2 regions of the Amycolatopsis sp. NBC_01286 genome follow, and region 1 is predicted to be linked to the other one. Evidence: riboswitches for the same ligand, from Rfam matches in the RefSeq annotation. Region 1 holds a riboswitch; the other holds the start of a gene.
What was found. Region 1 has a riboswitch for thiamine pyrophosphate ahead of thiO (glycine oxidase ThiO). Riboswitches for the same ligand answer to the same signal wherever they lie in the genome.

Region 1 (11,006 bases):
ATCACCGCGGGCACGCCGTACCGCTGCGCCGCGTACGCGACGGCCTGCGCGTGGTTGCCGCTCGAGTAGGCGATGACGCCGCGGGCGCGCGTCGCGTCGTCGAGGGTGCCGATCGCGTTGAACGCGCCGCGCACCTTGAACGCGCCGATCGGTTGCAGGCTCTCGGGTTTGAGCCACAAGGACTCGCGCGGGTCCCACGTTTGGAGCAACAGCGGCGTGCGCACGGCGACACCTTCGACGCGCTTCGCGGCCGCCTCGATGTCGGAGATCGTGACCAGTTCCATGTGCCGAGTATGTCAAGAAACCGTTCGGTTTACACTGTCCATAGTGGACGGTCAACGTGGCGCTCCTCACGCTGCGGCAACGAGGGGAGTTTCCCGCGCGCCTTACACGTTGGACAGGGGAGAAGACTTACTACCGGATCGGGATCATGAGCAAGGAGAACGCAGCGACTTCCGAAACGAAGGAAGCGAAGTCAGGACTGCGCATCGCGCAGGTGATGGCGGCGGCGCTCGCGGCGGTGACGGCGGCGCTGCTGGGGTCGACGCTCGGCGTGGCGGGCACGGTGGCCGGCGCGGGCGTGGCGAGCGTGATCACCACGGTCGGCGGCGAGGTGTACCTGCGCTCACTGCAGCGCACGCGAGCGGCCGCGTCGAAGGCCCGCCAGCTGGCGACGTCGGGCATCCGCCGCCGAGGCGGCGCCGAGGTGCCCTTGGCCGAGCAACCCACGGTCCGGCTGAAGCGCCCGGACGACCTGCCCACGGACGGTCCGGACGACGAGCCGGGCAGGCTGCGAAAACTGCGCTGGCCACTGATCATCGGCACGAGTGTGGTGGCGTTCGCGGTGGCAATCCTGGCGATGGTCAGCGTGGACGCGGCCACGGGCGGCAAGGTAGCGGGCGGCACGGGAGCGGGCATCGGCAAGATCTTCGGCAGCGGCTCGGGCCCCTCGACCCCGACCCCGTCGACGACGCCCTCGACCTCGACGAACGACACCCAGGACTCACCGACGGACACGTCGTCGACGACGACGCAGTCGAACACCCCACCGACGACCTCGTCGGACACACCGACCACCACCCCGACAACGCCGAGCACGACCTCCCAGAAGCCGACAACCTCGGCGGCACCCCCGACCAGCCAGGGCGCGGCGTCCACCCCGACCCCGTAAAGCCGTGAAGGACTCCTTACCGGCCATAAGAGCCGGTAAGGAGTCCTTCACGGACTTCAGCGTCAGAGCAGGTGGGAGCGCAGTTCGCGGGCTGCCGCAGCCGGGTCCTCCGCCTCCGTGATCGCCCGGACCACCACGATCCGCGACCCTCCCGCCGTCAGGACCTCCGGCAAGCGCGGGACGTCGATGCCGCCGATGGCGAACCACGGCCGGGACACCGCGGCGGCGGCCGTGGAACGGACCAGGTCCAGGCCCGGCGCCGAGCGACCCGGCTTCGTCGGCGTCGGCCAGCAGGGGCCCGTGCAGAAGTAGTCCACACCCGGCTCGGAAGCAGCGGCCGCAGCCTGCGAGACCGAGTGCGTCGAGCGGCCGATCACGACGTCGTCGCCCACGATGCGGCGGGCCAAGGGGACCGGGATGTCGTCCTGGCCCAGGTGGAGGACGTCCGCGCCGACCGCCAGGGCCACGTCCGCCCGGTCGTTCACCGAGAGCAGTGCTCCGTGACGCTCGCACGCCTCCGCCAGCACCTCCAGCGCCGCGATCTCGCCGGCGGCTTCCAACGCGCCGGTCTTGTCGCGCAGCTGGATGATGTCGACGCCGCCGGACAGGGCCGCGTCGGCGAACGCGGCGAGGTCGCCGCGGGTCGTTCGGGCGTCCGTGCACAGGTACAGGCGCGCGGTGTCGAGGCGGGCGCGGATCTTGTCACCGGAGAGGGCGGGCATAGCGGCGACCGTACCTGGCCGGTTACCGGTCCGGCCAAAAGCAGGCCGGCCATCGAGCGGTACGTGCCGTTGCCTCGAAAGCCATCCGGCCGTGGCTGTGGTTGGACTGGTAACGACCGGCGCAGTAGGGTGGCCGAGTCCGCACGGGAGCCCGAGGCACGGGCTGAGAGGGAGCTGCCGCTCCGACCGTGGAACCTGATCCGGGTCATGCCGGCGCAGGGAGCGTGATCCCATGACGAACACCTTGGCCGTGGTCGGTGCCGGCGTGATCGGCCTGTCCGCGGCGTGGCGCGCGGCCGCGAAAGGTCACGCGGTCACCGTTTACGACCCCGAACCCGTGCGCGGCGGCGCGTCCTGGCTGGCCGGTGGCATGCTCGCCCCGGTCACCGAGGCCTGGCCGGGCGAGGAAGACGTCCTCGCCCTCGGCGAAGAGTCCCTCCGCCGGTGGCCCGGCTTCGCGGCCGACCTCAAGCAAGAGGGCGTCGACCCCGGGCTCGCCGAGCACGGGACGCTCGTCGTCGCCTTCGACAGCGCCGACGCCGGGCACCTCGACATCCTCGCCGGCCACCTGAAGTCCCTCGGCCGCGCGGCCGAACGCCTCACCGGGCGCGAGGCCAAGCGGCTCGAACCCGGCGTCGGGTCCGTCCGAAGTGGACTCCACGTGCCCGGCGACCTGGCCGTGGACAACCGGAAACTGCTCAACGCGCTGTACGCGGCCTGCGTCAACCGCCAGGTCCGGTTCGTCCGCGAACGCGTCGAAACGATCCCGGACGCCGACGCCGTCGTGCTCGCCGCCGGCGCCTGGACCGGGCGGCTGCACCCGCGGCTCGCCGACGCCGTCCGCCCGCTCAAGGGCGAGATCCTCCGCCTCAAACCGCGCCGCGGCTGCCTGCCGCCGCCGACGCGGACCGTCCGCGCCGTCGTCGAAGGCCGGCCGATCTACCTCGTCCCGCGCGGCGACCAGGAGCTCGTCCTCGGCGCGACGCAGTACGAAGCGGGCTTCGACCAGGCCGTCACCGCGCGCGGTGTCCGCGAGCTGATCGAGGGCGCCGAGCGCGTCTTCCCGGCGATCACCGAGTACGAGCTGGTCGAGACGGCCGCGGGCCTGCGCGCCGGCAGCCGCGACGCGCTGCCGTACCTCGGCGTCCTGGACGACGGCGTCTACGCCGCGACCGGGCACCACCGCAACGGCCTGCTGCTGGCCCCCGTGACCGCGGCCGCCGTGGTCGCCTGGCTCGAAGGTGAGAAGCCGCCCGAAGGCGTCGAAGCGGCTTCACCCGCCCGCCTGCACCAGAAGGAGCACGTGTGATGGAGATCAAGCTCAACGGCAAGTGGACGGAGTTCCCGGACGACGCGACCGTCGCCGACGTCCTCGACGCCACCGGCGGGCAACGGCCCGGCATCGCCGTCGCGGTCGACGGCGTGGTCGTCCGGCGCGGCGACTGGGCCGCCACCGCCGTCCCCAAGGGCGCGGCGCTCGACGTGCTCACCGCCGTCCAGGGAGGCTGAAGTGGACGAAGCACCGCTCGTCATCGGCACGCACAAGCTGTCGTCACGGCTGATCATCGGCACCGGCGGCGCGGCGAACCTCGCCGTGCTCGAACGGGCGCTGGTCGCGTCCGGCACCGAGCTGACCACCGTCGCCATGCGCCGCGCCGACGCCGAGGGCGGCTCCGGCGTCCTGGAACTGCTCCGGCGCCTCGGGATCGAGCTGCTGCCGAACACCGCGGGCTGCCGCACCGCCGCCGAAGCCGTGCTCACCGCGCGGCTGGCGCGCGAGGCGCTCGGTACCGATCTGATCAAGCTCGAAGTCCACGCGGACGACCGGACGCTGCTCCCGGACCCCGTCGAAACCCTCGACGCGGCCGAGCAGCTGGCCGCCGACGGGTTCACCGTGTTCGTCTACACGAACGACGACCCGGTGCTCGCGCTGCGCCTGGAGGAGGCCGGCTGCGCCGCCGTGATGCCGCTGGGCGCGCCGATCGGCACCGGCCTCGGGATCCGGAATCCGCACAACATCGAGCTGATCGTCTCGCGAGCAGGCGTCCCGGTGATCCTCGACGCCGGAATCGGCACCGCGTCGGACGCCACCCTGGCGATGGAGCTCGGCTGCGACGCCGTCCTGCTGTCCACCGCGGTCACCCGGGCCAGCGATCCCGAGCGGATGGCCGCGGCGATGCGGTCGGCCGTCGTCGCCGGACGGCTGGCCCGCGGCGCGGGGCGGGTGCCGCAGCGCTTCTGGGCGCAGGCGTCGAGCCCGCCGCGGTGAACCGGAGCGCCTTAACACCGAACCCGCACCGCCAACCCGTAAGGTAGACGGAACTTTCCGGCGCACCCGCGCACGGGTGAGGGCAGAAGGAGCCAGCCGTGACCACATCGGTTCAGGACACCTCGGGCAGGTTGTACCTCGCCGTGGGCAGGCTGTCCCGGTCACTGCGCCAGGCCGGTGTGCCGGGCCCCGGCCACGGCGCGATCTCCGCGCTCGCGACCCTGGTCCACGCCGGCCAGCTGCGCCTCGGCGACCTCGCGGCCAAGGAGGGTGTCGCGGCGGCGACCATGTCGCGGATCATCGCTTCCCTGGTCGAGGCCGGGTACGTCAGCCGCGAGTCCGACCCGGTCGACCGGCGGGCGTGGCTGGCGAAGGCCACCGAAGAGGGCGAGCGGCTCGTGTCCGGCGTCCGGTCGACGCGCGTACAGGAGCTGAACCGGCGGCTCGACAAGCTGTCGCCGGAGCACCGCGAGGCGCTGACCACGGCGCTCCCGGCGCTCGAAGCGCTGATCGCCGACGAAGACCGCTAAGCGGCGTTCTGCCGCAGCTCGGCCAGCTCCGCGCGCAGGGCGCGGAGCTCTTCGAGGATTTCGCGGTTCGCTTCGGCCTGCGTCGCGGCCTGCTTCGCCTCTTCTTCGCGGATGTCCTGGCGCAGCTCGTCCTCCATGCCGCTGACCACGACGGCGATGAAGAGGTTCAGCACCGCGAAGCTGGACACGAGGATGTAGACGACGAAGAAGATCCAGGCCATCGGCGCCTGCTGCATGATCTCCTTCGCGATGTCCGGCCACGCCTCGCCGGTCATCACCTGGAACAACGTGAACAACGACGTCCCGAGGTCGCCGAAGTTCTCCGGCGAGATCACGCCGAACAGCTTGGTCGCCATCACGCCGGCGACGAAGATGATCAGCCCGAGCAACGCGGCGATCGACGCCATCCCGGGGATCGCCGCGAGCAGCCCGGAGACGACCTTGCGCATCGACGGGACGACGGAGATCAGCCGCAGCACCCGGAGCACGCGCAGCGACCGCAGCACCGCGAACGGCCCGGTCGCCGGGATCACCGCGATGCCGACGACCAGCAGGTCGAAGACGTTCCAGTTGTCACGGAAGAACGCGCCGCGGTAGGCGTAGAACTTCGCCAGCAGCTCGGCGACGAAGATGCCGAGCGCGATGTGGTCGAGGGTGTGCAGGAGGCCGCCGTAGCCGTCGATCAGCGACGTCGACGTCTCCATGCCGAGGGTGACCGCGTTGAACACGATCACCGCGATGATGAAGTTCTGGAAGCGGCGGTCCTCGAGGAACCTCGCGACCCGTTCGCGCCCGGTCAAGGCCGTCCCCCGTTGTAGTCAAGGATCAGTAAACGAGGAAAGGGTAACCGGACGGGTACTCAGCGCTCTTCGGGTGCCAGCCGCCAGAAGGCCGGGGCCGGTGTGGTCCGGGCGCCCGCGCGGTGCCGTGTCGCGCGGGCGCCCGGCGACCGGTTTGCCAGGGTGCCGGCACAGGCCGCAGGAAGGGTGCGGCCGCGGCGGGGTGACCCGTGATCTTCGGGGGCCGGTTGCCGGACAGCCTGATTCGGTCGCCCCAGCGGAGGGTCCGTGCGCGAATGGCGGCGACCGGCGGGTCTTCGGGCGCAAGTCGTGACGGGTACTCAGCGTTCTTCGGGTGCCAGCCGCCAGAAGGCCGAGACCGGGCCGACCTTGGCGCCCATCGGGTAGGCGTGCTCGACCGCCTGGGAGACGAACCACTTGCCGTAGCGGGCCGCTTCCACCACCGACATGCCCTTCGCCAGGCCTGCCGTCAGCGCCGACGCCATCGTGTCGCCCGCGCCGTGCGTGTGCTGGGTCGGGTAGCGCTCGCCCGGCAGCTCCACGAACGTCGAGCCGTCGAAGAGGAGGTCGACGCACTCCGGGTCCGCCTGCAGGTGGCCGCTCTTGACCAGGACGTAGCGCGGGCCCATCCGGTGCAGCACCACCGCCGCGGTGTGCATGCCCTCGCGGTCCTTCACCGTCATCCCGGTCAGCAGCCGGACCTCGTCGAGGTTCGGGGTGAGCACCGTCGCGCGCGGCAGGAGCTCGTCGCGCAGGGCGCGCAGGCCGGCGTCGTCGAACAGCGGGTGGCCGTGCATCGAGGCCGCGACCGGGTCGACGACGAACGGGATCTTCTCGTCGCGGCCGATCTCCGCCTTGTCGCACGCGGCCGCGACGGCGTCGATGATCTCCGCGGACGCGAGCATGCCCGTCTTGGCCGCGCCGACGCCCATGTCCGCCGCGACGGCCTCGATCTGCCCGGCCACGATGTGCGGCGGCAGGTCGGCGCGGTCGTGCACGCCCAGGGTGTTCTGCACCGTGACGGCCGTGACCGCGACCAGGCCGTGGACGCCGCAGGTCAGGAACGTGCGCAGATCCGCTTGCAGACCGGCGGCGCCGCCGGAGTCCGAACCGGCGATGGTCAACGCGGTGGGCGGGCTCGTGGTCATTCTCTTCCCGACTTCTGGTCTAGGCCAATCGGCCGCTTTTGCTTCATCAACAGGCCACCACGGTGGCACATTGTGTGGGCTACTCACCAGTTCACGGGCGAAGGAGCCTGGATGAAGCTCTTCTCGGTGGTACTCCTCACGGCCGCTCTCACGTTCTCCGGGGCGACCGCCGCCAACGCGGACGGCCCGAAGCTCTCCCACGTCACGACGGTCGGCGTGCACAACACGTACGACCCGGCGGCCTACGACTACCTGGCCAGGGCGCTCGACGCCGGCTCGTCGCTGATCGAGCTCGACGTCTGGCCGGACTTCTTCACCCACGAGTGGAAGGTCAGCCACTCGAACCCGTTGGGGAACAGCAACAACTGCGTCGCGGCGACGTCGGCGGCGCAGCTGTACACCGGCGGGAAGAACAAGAACCTGGAGTACTGCCTCGACGACATCCGGATCTGGCTCGCGGCCCACCCGGGGCACACGCCGCTCACGCTCAAGCTCGAGATGAAGACCGGCTTCTCGGACAACACCGGCATGGGCCCGGACGAGCTGGACGCCACGTTCCGCGCGCACCTCGGCAGCGTCGCGTTCCGCCCGGGTGAGCTGCTCGGCAGCTACGGCACGCTCGACGACGCGGCCAAGGCGGACAACTGGCCGTCCGTGGACGCGCTGCGGGGCCGGGTGATCACCGAGATCATCCCGGGCACGGTCGAGGAGCAGAACCCGACCGACACGCTGAAGACCGACGTCGAGTACGGCCGCTACCTGCTCGGGCTCAAGAACGCCGGCCGGATCGGCGACGCCTACATCTTCCCGACCGTGCACGGCGCGGCCGGCGGTGACCCGCGGGACAAGTACACCGCCGACCTCAAGCCGTGGTTCGTGGTCTTCGACGGCGACGCGAACGCGTGGGTCACCCAGACCGGGCCGGGGTGGTACGACACCAACCACTACTACGTCGTGATGACCGACGGCCAGAACGTCGCGCCGGCCATCGACGCCCACAACCCGACGGTCGAGCAGGCCAACCAGCGCGTCGCCGACCTGGCGAAGCAGCACGCGTCGGTGATCACGTCCGACTGGACCGGGCTCACGACGGTGCTGCCCCAGGTGCTCGCCAGGGGTTAGACGGTCAGCACGAGCTTGCCGGACACCCGGCCGGACTCACCCAGCTCGTGCGCCTTCGCCGCGTCTTCCAGCGGGAAGGTCTGCTCGACGCGGACCTTCAGCTGACCGGCCTCGATCAGCTCGACGAGGCCGGTCAGCCCGCCGCGGTCGGGTTCGACGAGGATCCGTGCCGTCCGCACTTTCCGTTCGGCGGCAGCCTTTTCGACGCGATCGCCGACGCCGCTGGGCACGCCGATCAACAGTCCGCCTTCCTTGATCGCGGGCAGCCAGCGCAGGTCGCTCTCCTCGCCGACCAGTCCGAAGTGGACGTCCACATCGGACGCCGTCGCGGTTTCGTCGTGGTAGTCGATCGGCTCGTCGACGCCGAGTTCGCGCAGCAGGTCGTGCTTGCCCGCGCTGGCCGTGCCGAGCACGTACGCGCCGCGCGCCTTGGCGATCTGGACGGCGAGGTGCCCGACCCCGCCCGCGGCGGCGTCGACGAACACCCGCTGTCCGCTGTGGACGTTCGCGACGTCGACCAGGCCCTGCCAGGCGGTCAGCCCGGCCAGCGGCAGCGCGGCGGCCTCGGCGAACGAGAGTCCGGCGGGCTTGCGCACGAAGTGGCGCGAGGGCGCGGTGACGTACTCCGCGTAGGCGCTGGCCGGGCGCGGGAACCAGGGCATGCCGAGGACTTCGTCGCCCTGCCGGACGCCGGTGGCGCCGAAGCCGGTCTCCTCGACGACGCCGGCGACGTCCCAGCCGACGGTGAACGGCGGCTCGCCGAGGAACCCGCCGCCGGCGCGCACCTTCCAGTCGACCGGGTTGATCCCGGCGGCGTGCACGCGCACCAGGACCTCCGTGGGCCCGGGGACCGGCCGCGGTGCTTCGGTGACGGTCAGCACCTCCGGGCCGCCGAGTGCCTGCTGGGTCACGATGCGCATCTGTTCGCTCCTTCGTTCCGGGGTCGGCTCCTATACTCGGGTGGGTAGGCACTTTTCGCCAGAAGGCACTTCTTCGTAAAGTAGGTACCCGATGGAAACCACCTGCGACCAGGACGGACCCTGGGACGTCTACCTCCGCAGCTGCCCGTGCCGTGACGTGCTGGACCTGCTGGCCAACAAGTGGACGGCCCTGGTCCTGGGCGCGCTGGCCCGCGGCCCGCACCGCTTCGGCGAGCTGCGCCGCGCGGTCGACGGCGTCAGTCAGAAGATGCTGACCCAGAACCTGCGTCAGCTGGAGCGCGACGGCTTCCTGACGCGCACGGTCTACCCGACGACACCACCGTCGGTGGAGTACGCGCTCACGGACATGGGCGCCGAGGTCGGCGCGCACCTGATCGCGTTGAGCGCGTGGTCCCAGGCCAACTTCGGGCGGATCCGCTCGGCCCGCGAGTCCTACGACGGCCGGGAGCTGCAGCCGGTCCGCTGATGGCTCACCGGGTTTCGCCGCGCGTTCACCTCTTCGCCTTCGTGACTCCCTAACCTCCGGGTAACTCATCCGAACCAATTCCTGGAGGGTTCATGCGGAGACTGTTCTGCCTGGTCACGGCGTTGGTGGCGGCCGCGGGGCTGACCACCGGCGTGGCCGGGGGCGCGGCGAAGACGCCCAAGGTGCTGGTGATCGGGCTCGACGGCACGCGGTTCGACAAGCTCCTCGCCGCCGACACGCCGAACGTGCACGCGCTGGTCCAGCGCGGGTACTCGGCGCGGAGCTCGCTGTACGGCAGCGGGATGGCGCCGACGCTCAGCGGGCCCGGCTGGTCGTCGATCCTCACCGGCGTCTGGCCCGACAAGCACCTGGTGAAGGACAACGCGTTCACCGGCAACAACCTGGCCGCCTACCCGAGCTGGCTGGCGCGCGCCGAGACGGCGAACCCGGCGCTCGACACGTACGCCGCCGTCGACTGGAAGCCGATCGGCGACAAGATCCTGCGGACCGGTCAGGACCGCAAGTACGTCCTGGACGGTGACAGCGCCGGCTACGAGAACACGGACCCGCAGCTCGCCGCGGACGCCGAAAAGCACCTGAAGCAGGACAAGGCCGACGCGTCGTTCGTCTACTTCGGACAGACGGACGAGGCGGGCCACGCGCACGGCGCCGACTCGCCGGAGTACGCGGCGACCCTGCGCGCGGACGACGCGTACCTCGGCCGGCTGCTGACGGCGATCAGCGCACGACCCTCGTATTCGTCGGAAGACTGGCTGGTCATGCTGACGACCGACCACGGCCACACCGGCCCCGGCGGCCACGGTGGCGACAGCCCCGAGGAGCGCATGACGTTCGTGGTCGCGGCGGGCGGCGCGGTGCCGGCCGGAACACCCGCGGTGGCGCCGAAGATCGTCGACATCGCACCGACGGCGTTGCGGCACCTGGGAATCCCGCTTTCCCTGGACGGCTACGCGCTGGGCTCGCTTCCCGCGGATCCGTTCGACTCGGCGGTCTTGAAGCCGCGGGTGGACGAAACGGGCGTCCCGGCGTCGGTGCCCGGCTGGACGCACGACGCGCCGTCGGGCTGGACGGTCCGCAACGCGTCGGCCATGCCCGCGGGTGTCACGGAGTGGCAGGGCTGGGCGTTCACGACGGACGACTTCTGGACGCGCACCGCGCCCGGGCAGGAGCGGGAGGCGAACGTGCGCGCCCGGGGCGTCTTCGCGGTGGCGGACCCCGACGAGTGGGACGACAAGGGGTCGCCGTCTTCGTCGGGGACCTTCGACTCTTCCCTGGTGTCACCGGCGCTTGCGGTGACCGGTAAGTCCACAGTGGATGCCGGGTTCGTCTCGCACTACCGCCAGGACGGCACCCAGCGCGGCGCGCTGACGGTCTCCTTCGACGGCGGCGCGGAGCAGCCGGTCTTGTCGTACGGCCCGGAATCCTCTGCCGCGAACCGGGGCGGCGACGTCTTGTCCCAGCCGACGACGACATCGGTAGCGGTCCCGGCGGGCGCTCGTTCGGCCCGCTTCACGTGGCGCCTCTACGCGGCGGGCAACAACTGGTACTGGGCGATCGACGCCCCGCACCTGACGACCCGCTGACCCACGTCGTGAGTGGTAATTAGGGTTAGAACCCTAATTACCACTCACGAGGACCCGAGCACCCAGAACGGTGACACCGGGCCCACGCCCGCGCCGAGCGGGTAGGACTCCGCCACGCACCTCTCGATGAACTTCTTCCCCGCCGCCACCGCGTCCGGGACCGAGGCGCCCTTCGCCAGCGATGACGTGATCGCCGAGGCCATGGTGTCGCCGCCGCCGTGGGTGTTCTCCGT
Region 2 (11,006 bases), 600 kb from region 1:
CGAACGCCGGCCGCTCACTCCGCGCGAGAGAGCGGTCCTGGACCTGCTGCTGGCGACGGACTTTCCCGGTGCCGCGGAACTTCGCGCCCAGGCGCGCACGGCCGAGGTGACCGGCCGCTGCCCGTGCGGCTGTCCCACGATCGACCTCGCCGTCGACGAAACCGTGACGGTGGCCGAGGTCGAGAGCCGGGTGGCCGTGGACGTCGACGTGGCGGACGGCGGGCTCATCCTGTTCGTCGACGAAGGCCGCTTGTCCGGCCTCGAATACTGGAGCGTGGCCGACGAGACGCCTGTCGAGTTCCCGCCGCCGGCGGAAATCCGGGTAGTGACAGCACCAGGTGACGGCTCCGGAGTTCTGCCACCCTCGGAACCGTGAGCGTCTACGTCATCTCCGAAGTCGAGATCCTCGATGAAACCGCAGCCCAGCGCTACCGCGAACTCGCCCAAGCGTCGATCACGGGGTACCAGGGGCGCTACATCGTCCGCGGCGCGGCACCGGATGCCCTCGAAGGCGACTTCGACGAACACAAGCGCGTCGTCCTCGTCGAGTTCCCGGACCGTGAGACGGCCGAACGCTGGTACGCCTCCGCCGAGTACGCCGAAGCGCTCGAGCTGAGCAAGACCGCGCTGCGACGGCGGTTGCTGCTCGTCGACGGCGTGGCCTAACGTCGGCTGGGTGGAGCCGCTGACCGCTGATCTCTTCGCGCCGCAATGCCCGTCGGCCGACACGCCGTTCCGGATCGGGGACAAGTGGGGCGGCATGGTCGTCTTCTGCCTCGAAGACGGGCCGCGCCGCTTCTCCGAGCTGCGCGTGCCGCTCCGGAACGTCAGCCCGAAGGTGCTCACCGAGACGCTGCGGTCCCTGGAGCGCGACGGGATGATCACCCGCAAGACCTACGACGAGAACCCGCCGCGCGTCGAGTACGCGCTGACGGACTTGGGCCGGACCCTGTTCGAGCCCATGGACCGCTGCCGCGAGTGGGCGGAGAAGTACCTGCCGAGCCTGCGAGAAGCCCGGCAGGCCTACGACCGGGCGGACTAGCCGAGGAGGCCCATCATCGCGATCGTGATCAGCACGACGGCGGTCGCGAGGGCGTTGATCCAGGCGCGCTGGGTGGCGGTCAGGGCGGCGGTGGCGGGGGTGCTGTTCATGGCGTTTTCCCTACGAGCGGGCCGATGCTTCCGCGGGTTCAGCGCGTTGACCATGCCGAGTGTTAGCAGCTGTGACGAAGCTCACCCGATCATGCCGCTGACCAGCAGAAACGGCACTCAGCCGTCCGAGTGACGGTGGCTGCGGACGGTGAACCAGAGCACCCCGCCGGCCGCGGCCACCATCGTCGCGAATGCCACTGTGCCCACTACGATCGCCTGCGTCATATCTGCCTCTCGGTGCGAAGTCCTTTACCGAGAGACGCCGAACGCGGGCTTTCGTGCACTCAGAGTAGCCGGGATCACAGTCCGTCGAGGGTCTCGTTGATCTGCTTGGCCAGCGCGAAGTCCTTCTTCGTCAGCCCACCCGCCGAATGCGTGCTGAGGTGGAAGGTCAGCGTGCGCCAGCGGATGTCGATATCCGGGTGGTGGTCGGCGGCCTCGGCGAGCACCGCGACGCGGTCCACCACCTCGATCGCCTTCGGGAAGCTCGGCAGCTCCACCTCGCGCCGGATGACCTCGCCCGTGCGCACCCAGCCGTGGAGCAGGGCCCGGTCGGCCTCGTCGTCGCTCAAGATTTCCGTCATGGCTCCATCGTCCAACGTCCTGGACTAAGGTGCACGGTTGCCACGGGAGTCCGGTGAGCCGGGCTGAGAGGCGGGGTGACCCGCGACCGTTAGCACCTGATCCCGGATCATGCCGGCGAAGGGAGGGCTTTCCCTCCTCGTCCGGCGAAGTGCAGGAGGGTAGATGAAACGCAGTGCTGTTCGCGCCGCGACGGCCATCGCCGTCGTCAGCGTCGTCACAGCGGCGTGTTCGCTGTCGGACGGGTCCGGTGACGCGAAGCAGACGCCCACCGTCACCCTGGTGACGCACGACTCCTTCCTGGCGCCGCAGGAGGTGCTCGACGCCTTCCAGCAGCAGTCGGGCATCAAGATCTCCGTGCTCAAGCAGGGCGACGCCGGTTCGCTGACCAACAAGCTCGTGCTCACCAAGGCGAACCCGGTCGGCGACGTCGCGTACGGCGTCGACTCGACCTTCGCCTCGCGCGCGCTGGCCGAGGGCGTCTTCGAGCCGTACACCAGCCCGGAGGCCGACCGCGGGCCGCAGCGCTACGCCGTCGACCCGGAGCACCGGCTCTCGGCGGTCGACGTCGGCGACGTCTGCGTCAACGTCGACACGAACTACTTCACGGCCAAGGGGATCCCGGCGCCGGAGTCGTACGACGACCTGGCCGACCCGAAGTACAAGGACCTGCTGGTCGCCGAGGACCCGGCGACGGCGTCGCCCGGGCTCGCGTTCCTGCTCGGCACCGTCGCGAAGTACGGCGAGGCCGGCTGGAAGGACTACTGGACCAAGCTGAAGGCCAACGGCCTCAAGGTGGTCAGCGGCTGGGAAGAGGCCTACACGAAGGAGTTCTCGGGCTCCTCCGGCAAGGGGCCGCGGCCGATCGTCGTCTCGTACGCGTCGTCGCCGGCCGCCGAGGTGGGCGACGACGGGAAGCCGCGGACGAAGGCGCTGCTCGACACCTGCTACCGGCAGGTCGAGTACGCCGGGGTGCTGGCCGGCGGCAAGCAGGAGGAGAACGCGCGCAAGGTCGTCGACTTCCTGCTTTCGCAGCAGTTCCAGGCGACAGTGGCGGCCAACATGTACGTCTACCCGGCGCGCCAGGGCGTCGACCTGCCGGCGGGCTGGGCGCAGGTCGCGCCGCTGCCGCAGAAGCCGCAGGCGCTGACCGCGGACCAGGTGCAGGCCGGGCGTGAGAAGTGGATCGGCGAATGGCGCACGCTCGTGCAGTGACATCCGGGCCTCCGCCCCGGGCCGGGGGCTCCGCCACCCGGAGCCCCCGGAAAGCAGTGGTCGTAGCGCCACCGCAGACCGCACGCGGCATCGGCCTGGCGCTGCTCGGGCTGGCCCCGATCGGTTTCCTGGTGGTGTTCTTCGCCTGGCCGGTGCTGGCGATCGTCGGGCGCGGGTTCGCCGCGGGCGGGCTCGACGTCGTGCTGGGCGACCCGCAGACCTGGCGGCTGGCCGGCTTCACGGTGGCCACCGCCGCGGGCTCGACGGTCGTCGCGGTGCTGGCCGGGCTGCCGGTGGCGTTCCTGCTTTCCCGGGTGCGGCTGCCCGGCGTCGGCCTGGCGCGGACGGTGGTGCTCGTGCCGTTCGTGCTGCCGACCGTGGTGGTCGGGCTGGCGTTCCGGGCGCTCTGGCCGGACGGCGGTGTGCTGCCGATCGTGCTGGCCAACGCGTTCTTCAACGTCGCCGTCGTCGCGCGGACCGTCGCCGGGCTCTGGGCGCGGCTGGATTCGCGGACGTCCGACGCCGCGCGGGCGCTCGGCGCGTCACCGTGGCGGGCGTTCCGATCGGTGACGCTGCCCGCGCTGGCGCCCGCGATCGCGTCCGCCGCGGCTGTGGTGTTCCTGTTCTGCGCCACCAGTTTCGGCGTCGTGCTGATCCTCGGCGGCGCGCGGTACCGGACCCTGGAAACCGAGATCTACCTCCGGACGGTCGACCTGCTCGACCTCTCCGGAGCGTCGGCGCTTTCGCTGATCCAGTTCGCGGCGGTCGTCGCGGCGCTGGTCGTCGGCGGGCTGGCGCGGCGGCGCAAGGAAGGCGCCAAGATCGGTTCCGGCGCTGCGCGACGCCCGCGCGGTGGTGAGTGGTGGGTCGTCGGCGCGGCGGGCGTGGTGCTGGCCCTGCTGCTGACGCCGATCGTCGCGCTGCTCGCCGAGTCGGTGTCCACTTCGGACGGTTGGAGCCTCGCGGGGTACCGCGCGCTCGCGGGCACCGGCGAGAAGGGCGCGTTGCAGGTGTCCGGCTGGGACGCCGCGCTGAACTCGCTGAAGGTGGCGATCGACGCGACGCTGCTGGCGCTGGTCGTCGGCGTGCTCGCGTCGGTGGTGCTGGTGGCGCTGCGCCGGTCGCCGGCGCGGGCCGCGCGCGGGCTCGGCGAGACGCTCGACGCCGCGCTGATGCTGCCGCTCGGGGTGTCCGCGGTGACCGTCGGGTTCGGGTACCTCGTGACGCTCGACGCGCTGCCCGGCGACCTGCGGACGTCTCCCTACCTGGTGCCGCTCGCGCAGGCGCTGGTGATCATCCCGCTGATCGTGCGGATGGTGCTGCCGGTGCTGCGCTCGGTCGACGTCCGGCTGCGACAGGCCGCGTCGACGCTCGGCGCGAGCCCGCTGCGGGTGTGGCGGGAGATCGACCTGCCGCTGACGCTGCGGCCGCTGGTCGCGGCGGCGGGGTTCGGGTTCGTCGTGGCGCTCGGCGAGTTCGGCGCGACGAGCTTCCTGGCGCGGCCGACGTCGCCGACGCTGCCGGTCGCGATCGCGTCGCTGATGGGGCGCCCCGGGGAGCTGAACAACCAGATGGCGTACGCCGCGTGCGCGTTGCTGATGCTCGTGACGGTGCTGGCGGTCGCGCTGATCGACCGGCTCGGGGCCGCGCGTGGCCGGGTGGGAGAGTTCTGATGGCGTTGTCGGTGCGGGACCTGACCGTCCACTATGGATCGTTCGTCGCGGTGCGCGACGCCCGGCTGGACATCGCCGACGGCGAGGTACTGGCGCTGCTCGGCCCGTCCGGCTCGGGCAAGTCGACGCTGCTGCGCGCGATCACCGGGCTGGAGCCGTCGGCCCGCGGCACGGTCAGCTGGGACGGCGAGGACCTCGGCGCGGTGCCGGTGCACCGCCGCGGCTTCGGCTTGGTGTTCCAGGATGGCCAGCTGTTCGGCCACCGCGACGTCGCCGCGAACATCGCGTTCGGCCTGCGGATGCACGGCGTCCCGCGGGCCGCGTGGGCGGGGCGCGTCGCCGAGCTGCTGGAGCTGGTCGGCCTGTCCGGCTTCGAGCGCCGTCGGGTGACGGAGCTGTCGGGCGGCCAGGCGCAGCGGGTCGCGCTGGCCCGCGCGCTGGCGCCGGAGCCGCGGCTGCTGTTGCTGGACGAACCACTGTCCGGTTTGGACGCCGGGTTGCGCGAGCAGCTGGCCATAGAGCTGGCGGACCTGTTGCGGCGCAGCAAGATCACGGCGTTGCTGGTGACGCACGACCAAGAGGAGGCGTTCACGCTGGCCGACCGGGTCGCGGTGCTCGACGCCGGCGAGGTCCGTCAGGAGGGCGCGGTCCGGCGCGTGTGGCGCAACCCGCTGGACGACGACGTGGCCCGTTTCCTGGGGGTGACGTCGTTCGTCGAGGGAGTTGCGACGGGTGGCGTGGTCCGGACTCCGCTAGGTGACGTGCCGGCACCGGATGTCGACGACGGCCCAGTGCGGCTGGGGCTGCGCCCGCACGCGCTGCGGGTTGCCGGCTCGGGTGTGCCGGGCGAGGTCGTGGCGGCGGTCCACCGCCGCGAGCACGTACGGCTGGTGGTCCGGCTGGCGGAGTCCACTGTGGACGCGGTCGCCCCGGCGGCGACGGACTTCCGGGCGGGGGACGAGGTCCGGCTGGAACTGGACCCGGACGGTGTGGCGCTGGTCGGCTTGTCGTGAGTGTTTAGGGCGGTTCTAACCGCCCTAAACACTCACGACGGGTCAGCCGTCGCGGGTCGAGAGTCGTGCGTAAGCCAGCGACAGCCCGATCACGATGTAGCAGCCCGCGCGCAACGCGCCTTCGCCCAGCATCTGTGTGCCCATCGGGTCCTGTAGCACCTCCGCCGGTGCCAGCGACCAGTTCTGCGTCAGCAAGAACGGGTGCAGCCAGTCCAGCGACGTCAAGAACCCCAGGATCGTGAACACGATGTCCGCCGCGAGCACGGACGCCACCACCAGCATCGGGTGTTCCGTCCAGCTGGAGATCGCCAGCGCCACCGCGCCGACCGCCCACAGCTGCAACACGACCCAGCCCGCGACCAGCAGGATCCTGGCCAGTGCGCCGCCCACCGACAACGTGGTTCCCGACAGCGTGAACAGCGAGTCCGTGCCGTTGATGATCAGGCCGGTCACCACGCCCGTGAAACACATCGCCAGCACCGAAACCACCGACACCGTCGCGACGCCGAACGCCTTGACCGCCAGCAGCCGGCCGCGGCCGACCGGGGCGATCAGCCAGCCGCGCAGGGTTCCGTGGGACGTCTCGCCCGCGATCGCGTCCGCGCCCGCCATGGCCGAGGCCAGCGGCAGGAGCAGGGTCAGCGTCATCACGATCGCCGCGATCGGCAGCACGAAGGCGTTGTTGACGGCGGACGCCAGCAGTGCGCCGCCGCCGTCGTCCGGGCCGCCGCCGGACTGCGCGTCTTCGCTCACCAGCGTCAGGCCGATGCCGATCACCACTGGGATCAGCGCCAGCAGGCCCAGCACGGCGAGCGTGCGCGGCCGCCGGAAGATCCAGCGCAGCTCCGCGGCCAGCAGCCGGGGCAGCGGCACCGAGTCGTGGCCCGTGCGGACCGCCGGTGCCTCGAGAACCGCGGTCATTCCGCCCCCTCCGTCAGTCGCGCGAACAGGTCTTCCAGGCCGGTGCGCGCCCGCGTCGCCTCGTGGACCGCGACCCCCGCGCCCACCAGGACCTGCAGCACCCGCGGCGCCTCGGTGGCCGTGAGGTCGGCGCGGATCCCGTCCGGCGTCAGCCGCGCGCCGATCCGGTTCTCCCGCAGCACTTCCACGGCCTGCTCGGCGTCCGGCGTGCGGACCAGCAGAGCCGCGTTCCCGGACTCCAGCAGCTCCGCCAGCTCGCCCTGCGCGACGACGTTCCCGGCCTGCAGCACGGCGACGTGCGTGCAGGTCGCCTCCACCTCGGCCAGCAGGTGCGACGACACCAGCACGGTGACGCCCTCGGCGTGCAGCTCGGCCACGATCCTGCGGATCTCCCTGGTACCAGCAGGGTCGAGACCGTTGGTCGGCTCGTCGAGCACGACCATCTTCCGCGGCACGAGCAACGCCGAAGCGAGGCCGAGCCGTTGCTTCATGCCGAGCGAGTACCCCTTGTACCGCCGTCGCGCGGCGACGCTCAGCCCGACGCGTTCGATCGCGGAGTCGACCGCGAACGGGATCCCGGATGACGCCAGCCGCGGTTCGGCCGCGGCGAAGCGCAGCAGGTTGTCGCGGCCGGAGAGGAACGGGTGGAAGCCCGGCCCCTCGACCAGCGCGCCGACGTCCGGCAGCGCGTGCGCGGCGGCGTCGGGCATCTTGCGGCCGAGCAGCTCGACCTCGCCCTCGGTCGGGCGCACCAGGCCCAGCAGCATCCGGATGGTGGTCGTCTTGCCCGAGCCGTTCGGCCCGAGCATCCCGACGACCGCGCCTTCGGGGATGTCGAGGTCGACGTGGTCCACCGCGACCGTGCCGCGGTAGACCTTGCGCAGCCCCCTGGTGCGCGCGGCCAGGGGAACCGCCGGGGCGGACGTCTCCGTGGAGACGTCCGCCCCGGACTCGACAGCCGTACTGGTCACTTCTGACCCAGCGCTTCGTACAGGACCTGCTCCGGCACCGCACCGGCGGCGAACCGGCCGTCGTCGGTCAGGATCGCGCTGCCCACCTTCGTGGTGATGAGGTGGCCGCTGCCCCAGGTGCCGCTGACCTTCTTGGTGAACCGGTCGAGCAGGGCCTGCGGGTCGGCGTTGCGGCCCTGGCGGTCACCCTGCTGCTTCGGCGCCGCGTTCAGCGCGTCGGCCGGGATCGTGCCGGTGATGACGGTGTCCCAGCCGTCGCCGACGACCTTGGTCGCCTGCTTCGCCTGCTCGGCGAGGTCCTTGTCCTTCTGGTCGACGGTCGGCGTCTTCTCCTGCACCTTGGCGCCCTTCGGCGGGGTGAAGGTGAAGAGGTCGGCCGGCTGCTGGGTGAACTCGATCTGGCTGAACGCGACCTCGAGCGCCGGCGACGTCGTCCCGTTGCTCAGCACCGAAACCCGCAGCGGCATCCGCGTCTGCGAGTCGACGGCCACGCGGATCTCACGCAGCAGCGTGCGCTCGCTCGGCTTCGGCGTCAGGACCAGCTCGTAGGCCGGGCGATCGGCGACGGTCGCGGTGCCGTCGACCGACACCGTGCTGCTCTCGCGGACCTTCGCCAGCAGCTCGGTGGCGGTCGCGACCGGGTCGGCCGTCTTCTCGCTGCCCGCGCCCTTCTGCTTGGCCACGTCCGCCGGGATGGTCACCTTGGTCGCGGTGTTGGTCTTGGAGCTGTAGTCCCAGACGGTCGTCCCGTCGTGGACCACGGTCTCCTGGCCGGTGCCCTGGGTGACGGCGAGCCGGCTCTTGCCCGCGCCGTCGGTGAAGATGTGCGCCGAGTCGATGTTCAGCGCGGACGCCCCCGGGATCGCGTTCCCCACCGCCGGCAGGCCGAGGTCGTTGCTGACCTTCAGCGTGCCGTCGAACGCGCCCGGCTTCGCCTGCATGACCGACTGCACCAGGTCTTCGGCGCTCACCTGCGGCAGTGCCGGCTTGTCGTCGGCGCTGGCCGGCATCGCGATGACCGCGAGCCCGCCGACGCCGAGAGCGGTGCCCACGACCGCCGCGGTGATGCCCTTCGTCTTCGTCTTCATGCGTCTCTCCCTGTGTTCCCGAGCTCAAGTGTGCTCGGCTCCCGGCACCGACGCTTCCCTCTCGAGGCTGAGATACCCCTGAAGGTTCTCCCTCCGCGGCTGAGATCGTGCTGAGAGATCCCGCGGGACCTGCGCAAACCCGCCATGATGAGACTCGTGAAACCTCGGGTGCTGGTGGTCGACGACGAGCTGGGCGTGCGGAAAGCACTGCAACGCGGGCTGCGCGCGGAGGGGATGGACGTGGTCACCGCCGCGGACGGCCCCAGCGGGCTGCAGCTGGCGAGCACCGGCTCGTTCGACGTCGTGCTGCTCGACATCATGCTGCCCGGCTTGTCCGGTTACCGCGTGCTGGAGCGGCTGCGCAAGGACGGCGTCACGACGCCGGTGCTGCTCGTGTCGGCCAAGGACGGCGAGGTCGACCAGGCCGACGGCCTGGACCTGGGCGCCGACGGCTACCTCGTCAAGCCGTTCTCCTTCGTGGTGCTGGTGGCGCAGGTCCGCGCGACGCTGCGCCGCGCCGGGCCGGACGCCAGCCGCGGCACGCTGCGGCTCGGCGCGCTGGAGGTCGACCGCGGGCTGCGTCAGGTGCACTGGAACGGCGAGGAGGTCGGGCTCAGCCCTCGCGAGTTCGCGCTGCTCGAGGTGCTCGTCGGCCGCGCGGGCACGGTCGTCACCAAGGACGAGCTGCTGCGCGCGGTCTGGGGCGAGGAACAGGCCGTGACGCGCAACCTCGTCGAGGTGTACGTCGGGTACGTGCGGCGCAAGCTCGACGCCCTCGGCGCCGGCGCGCTGCTGCGGACCGTGCGCGGGCACGGCTACCTGGCCTCCGACGCGCAGATCGACGAGGTCATCACCCCGTGATGACCTGGTGGCGCGGGCGGTCCCTGCAGGCCCGGATCACCGTGCTGGCCGCGACGATCACCCTGGGCTGCCTACTCGGGCTCGCCGCGCTGGCCGCGGCCAAGCTCTCGCCGTTGCTCATCGACTCGGTCGACCGCGAGCTGACGGGCGCGCTCGCCCCGGCCAGTGCCGAGGTGAGCGCCGGGCGCGCGCTGCCGACCACCGCCCCGGTGACGGTCCGGGTGCTCGACATCTCGGGCACGCCGGTCGACGGCGGCGCGCCGAGCGGGCTCAGCGGCGCCGACGTCGGGCTGCTCAAAGCAGGCCAGCCGGTGCAACAGGACGGCGCCCGCTACCTCGGCGCGGTCGTCAGCACGCCGGACGGGACACAACGGCTGGTCGTCGCCGGTGCGGGTCTGGTCGGGTTCTCCGCCGCGGTGCACTACGGCGGGGTGTGGCTGGTGGTCGTCGCGTCGGTCGGCGCGCTGGTCGCGGGCCTGGCGACGTGGCTGGTGGTGCGCCTGGCGCTGCGTCCGGTGGCGCGGATGCGCGGCACGGTGCGGGCGCTGCCGCCGGGCGCGCGGCTGCCGCTGCCGGACTCGCACGACGAGCTGCGCGCGCTGGCGGAGGAGTTCAACGCGCTGCTGGAGCGCCAGGAACAGGCGAGCGAACGGCTGCGGCGCTTCACCGGCGACGCGGCCCACGAGCTGCGGTCGCCGGTCGCGTCGATCCGCGTCCAGGCCGAGGTCGCCGTCACCAACCCCGATCCGGAGCTGTCCCAGGAGACGCTGGGCGACATCTTGACGGAGGCCGAGCGGCTCTCGTCCCTGCTCGACGGCTTGCTGTCGCTGGCCCGCTCGGACGCGGGGGAGGTGCCGCCCGCGGAGCCGGTCGAGCTGGTCAGCGAGGTCCGCGCGGCGGTCAGCCGCCTCCCGGCGGGCGCGCCGGAGACGCGGGTGAGCAACGCGGTCGCGCAGGCCTGGGCGTGGGCGGCGCACGGCGAGATCGAGCTGGTGCTGGACAACCTGCTGCGCAACGCCTGCCGCTACGCGCGCGGGGAGATCGTGGTGTCGGTGCTGGCGTCACGCTCATCGGTGCGGGTCGTGGTCGACGACGACGGCCCGGGCATCGCGCCGGAGCACCGCGAGAAGGTCTTCGACCGCTTCTACCGGGTGTCGGACGACCGGGCCCGCATCACCGGCGGCACGGGCCTGGGGCTGGCGATGGTCGCGGAGACGGTCCGCCGTCGTGGAGGGCGAGTCCAGGTGGGCGAGTCCCCGGACGGGGGCGCGCGGTTCCAGGTCACCTGGCGTGCGGCGCCGGTCTCGTGAGTGGTAATTCGGGTTAGAACCCTCATTGCCACTCACGACCGATGCGCGCGGCTGGTGGGAGGGCGCGCCAGGGGGACGGCTTGCGTTCTCGGAGGGTCGGTCGGCGTGCCTGGACGGTCGGCCTCCGTGCCCGGAGGGTCGGTTCGTGTGCCCAGACGGTCGGCTCGTGTGTTTGGAGGGTCGACACGTGTCTGGAGGGTCGGTTCGTGTGTCTGGGGGG

Region 2: another riboswitch for thiamine pyrophosphate. It lies ahead of OG570_RS18395 (thiamine ABC transporter substrate-binding protein); the one in region 1 lies ahead of thiO (glycine oxidase ThiO).

What each region holds. Positions count from the first base shown of each region.
Region 1 is NZ_CP108428.1:3,191,799-3,202,804, forward strand. It holds gene OG570_RS15525 (threonine ammonia-lyase) at 1-284, opposite strand, end outside; gene OG570_RS15530 (hypothetical protein) at 431-1,171, shown strand; gene thiE (thiamine phosphate synthase) at 1,234-1,893, opposite strand; TPP riboswitch at 2,027-2,132, shown strand; gene thiO (glycine oxidase ThiO) at 2,126-3,202, shown strand; gene thiS (sulfur carrier protein ThiS) at 3,202-3,402, shown strand; gene OG570_RS15550 (thiazole synthase) at 3,404-4,162, shown strand; gene OG570_RS15555 (MarR family winged helix-turn-helix transcriptional regulator) at 4,261-4,692, shown strand; gene OG570_RS15560 (ion transporter) at 4,689-5,492, opposite strand; gene thiD (bifunctional hydroxymethylpyrimidine kinase/phosphomethylpyrimidine kinase) at 5,813-6,640, opposite strand; gene OG570_RS15570 (phosphatidylinositol-specific phospholipase C domain-containing protein) at 6,752-7,762, shown strand; gene OG570_RS15575 (NADP-dependent oxidoreductase) at 7,759-8,682, opposite strand; gene OG570_RS15580 (winged helix-turn-helix transcriptional regulator) at 8,774-9,169, shown strand; gene OG570_RS15585 (alkaline phosphatase family protein) at 9,262-10,773, shown strand; gene thiD (bifunctional hydroxymethylpyrimidine kinase/phosphomethylpyrimidine kinase) at 10,818-11,006, opposite strand, start outside.
Region 2 is NZ_CP108428.1:3,788,047-3,799,052, forward strand. It holds gene OG570_RS18375 (hypothetical protein) at 1-376, shown strand, start outside; gene OG570_RS18380 (DUF1330 domain-containing protein) at 373-666, shown strand; gene OG570_RS18385 (winged helix-turn-helix transcriptional regulator) at 677-1,042, shown strand; gene OG570_RS18390 (4a-hydroxytetrahydrobiopterin dehydratase) at 1,452-1,736, opposite strand; TPP riboswitch at 1,769-1,878, shown strand; gene OG570_RS18395 (thiamine ABC transporter substrate-binding protein) at 1,900-2,949, shown strand; gene OG570_RS18400 (ABC transporter permease) at 3,060-4,622, shown strand; gene OG570_RS18405 (ABC transporter ATP-binding protein) at 4,622-5,635, shown strand; gene OG570_RS18410 (ABC transporter permease) at 5,678-6,556, opposite strand; gene OG570_RS18415 (ABC transporter ATP-binding protein) at 6,553-7,527, opposite strand; gene OG570_RS18420 (LolA family protein) at 7,524-8,615, opposite strand; gene OG570_RS18425 (response regulator transcription factor) at 8,760-9,476, shown strand; gene OG570_RS18430 (sensor histidine kinase) at 9,476-10,786, shown strand.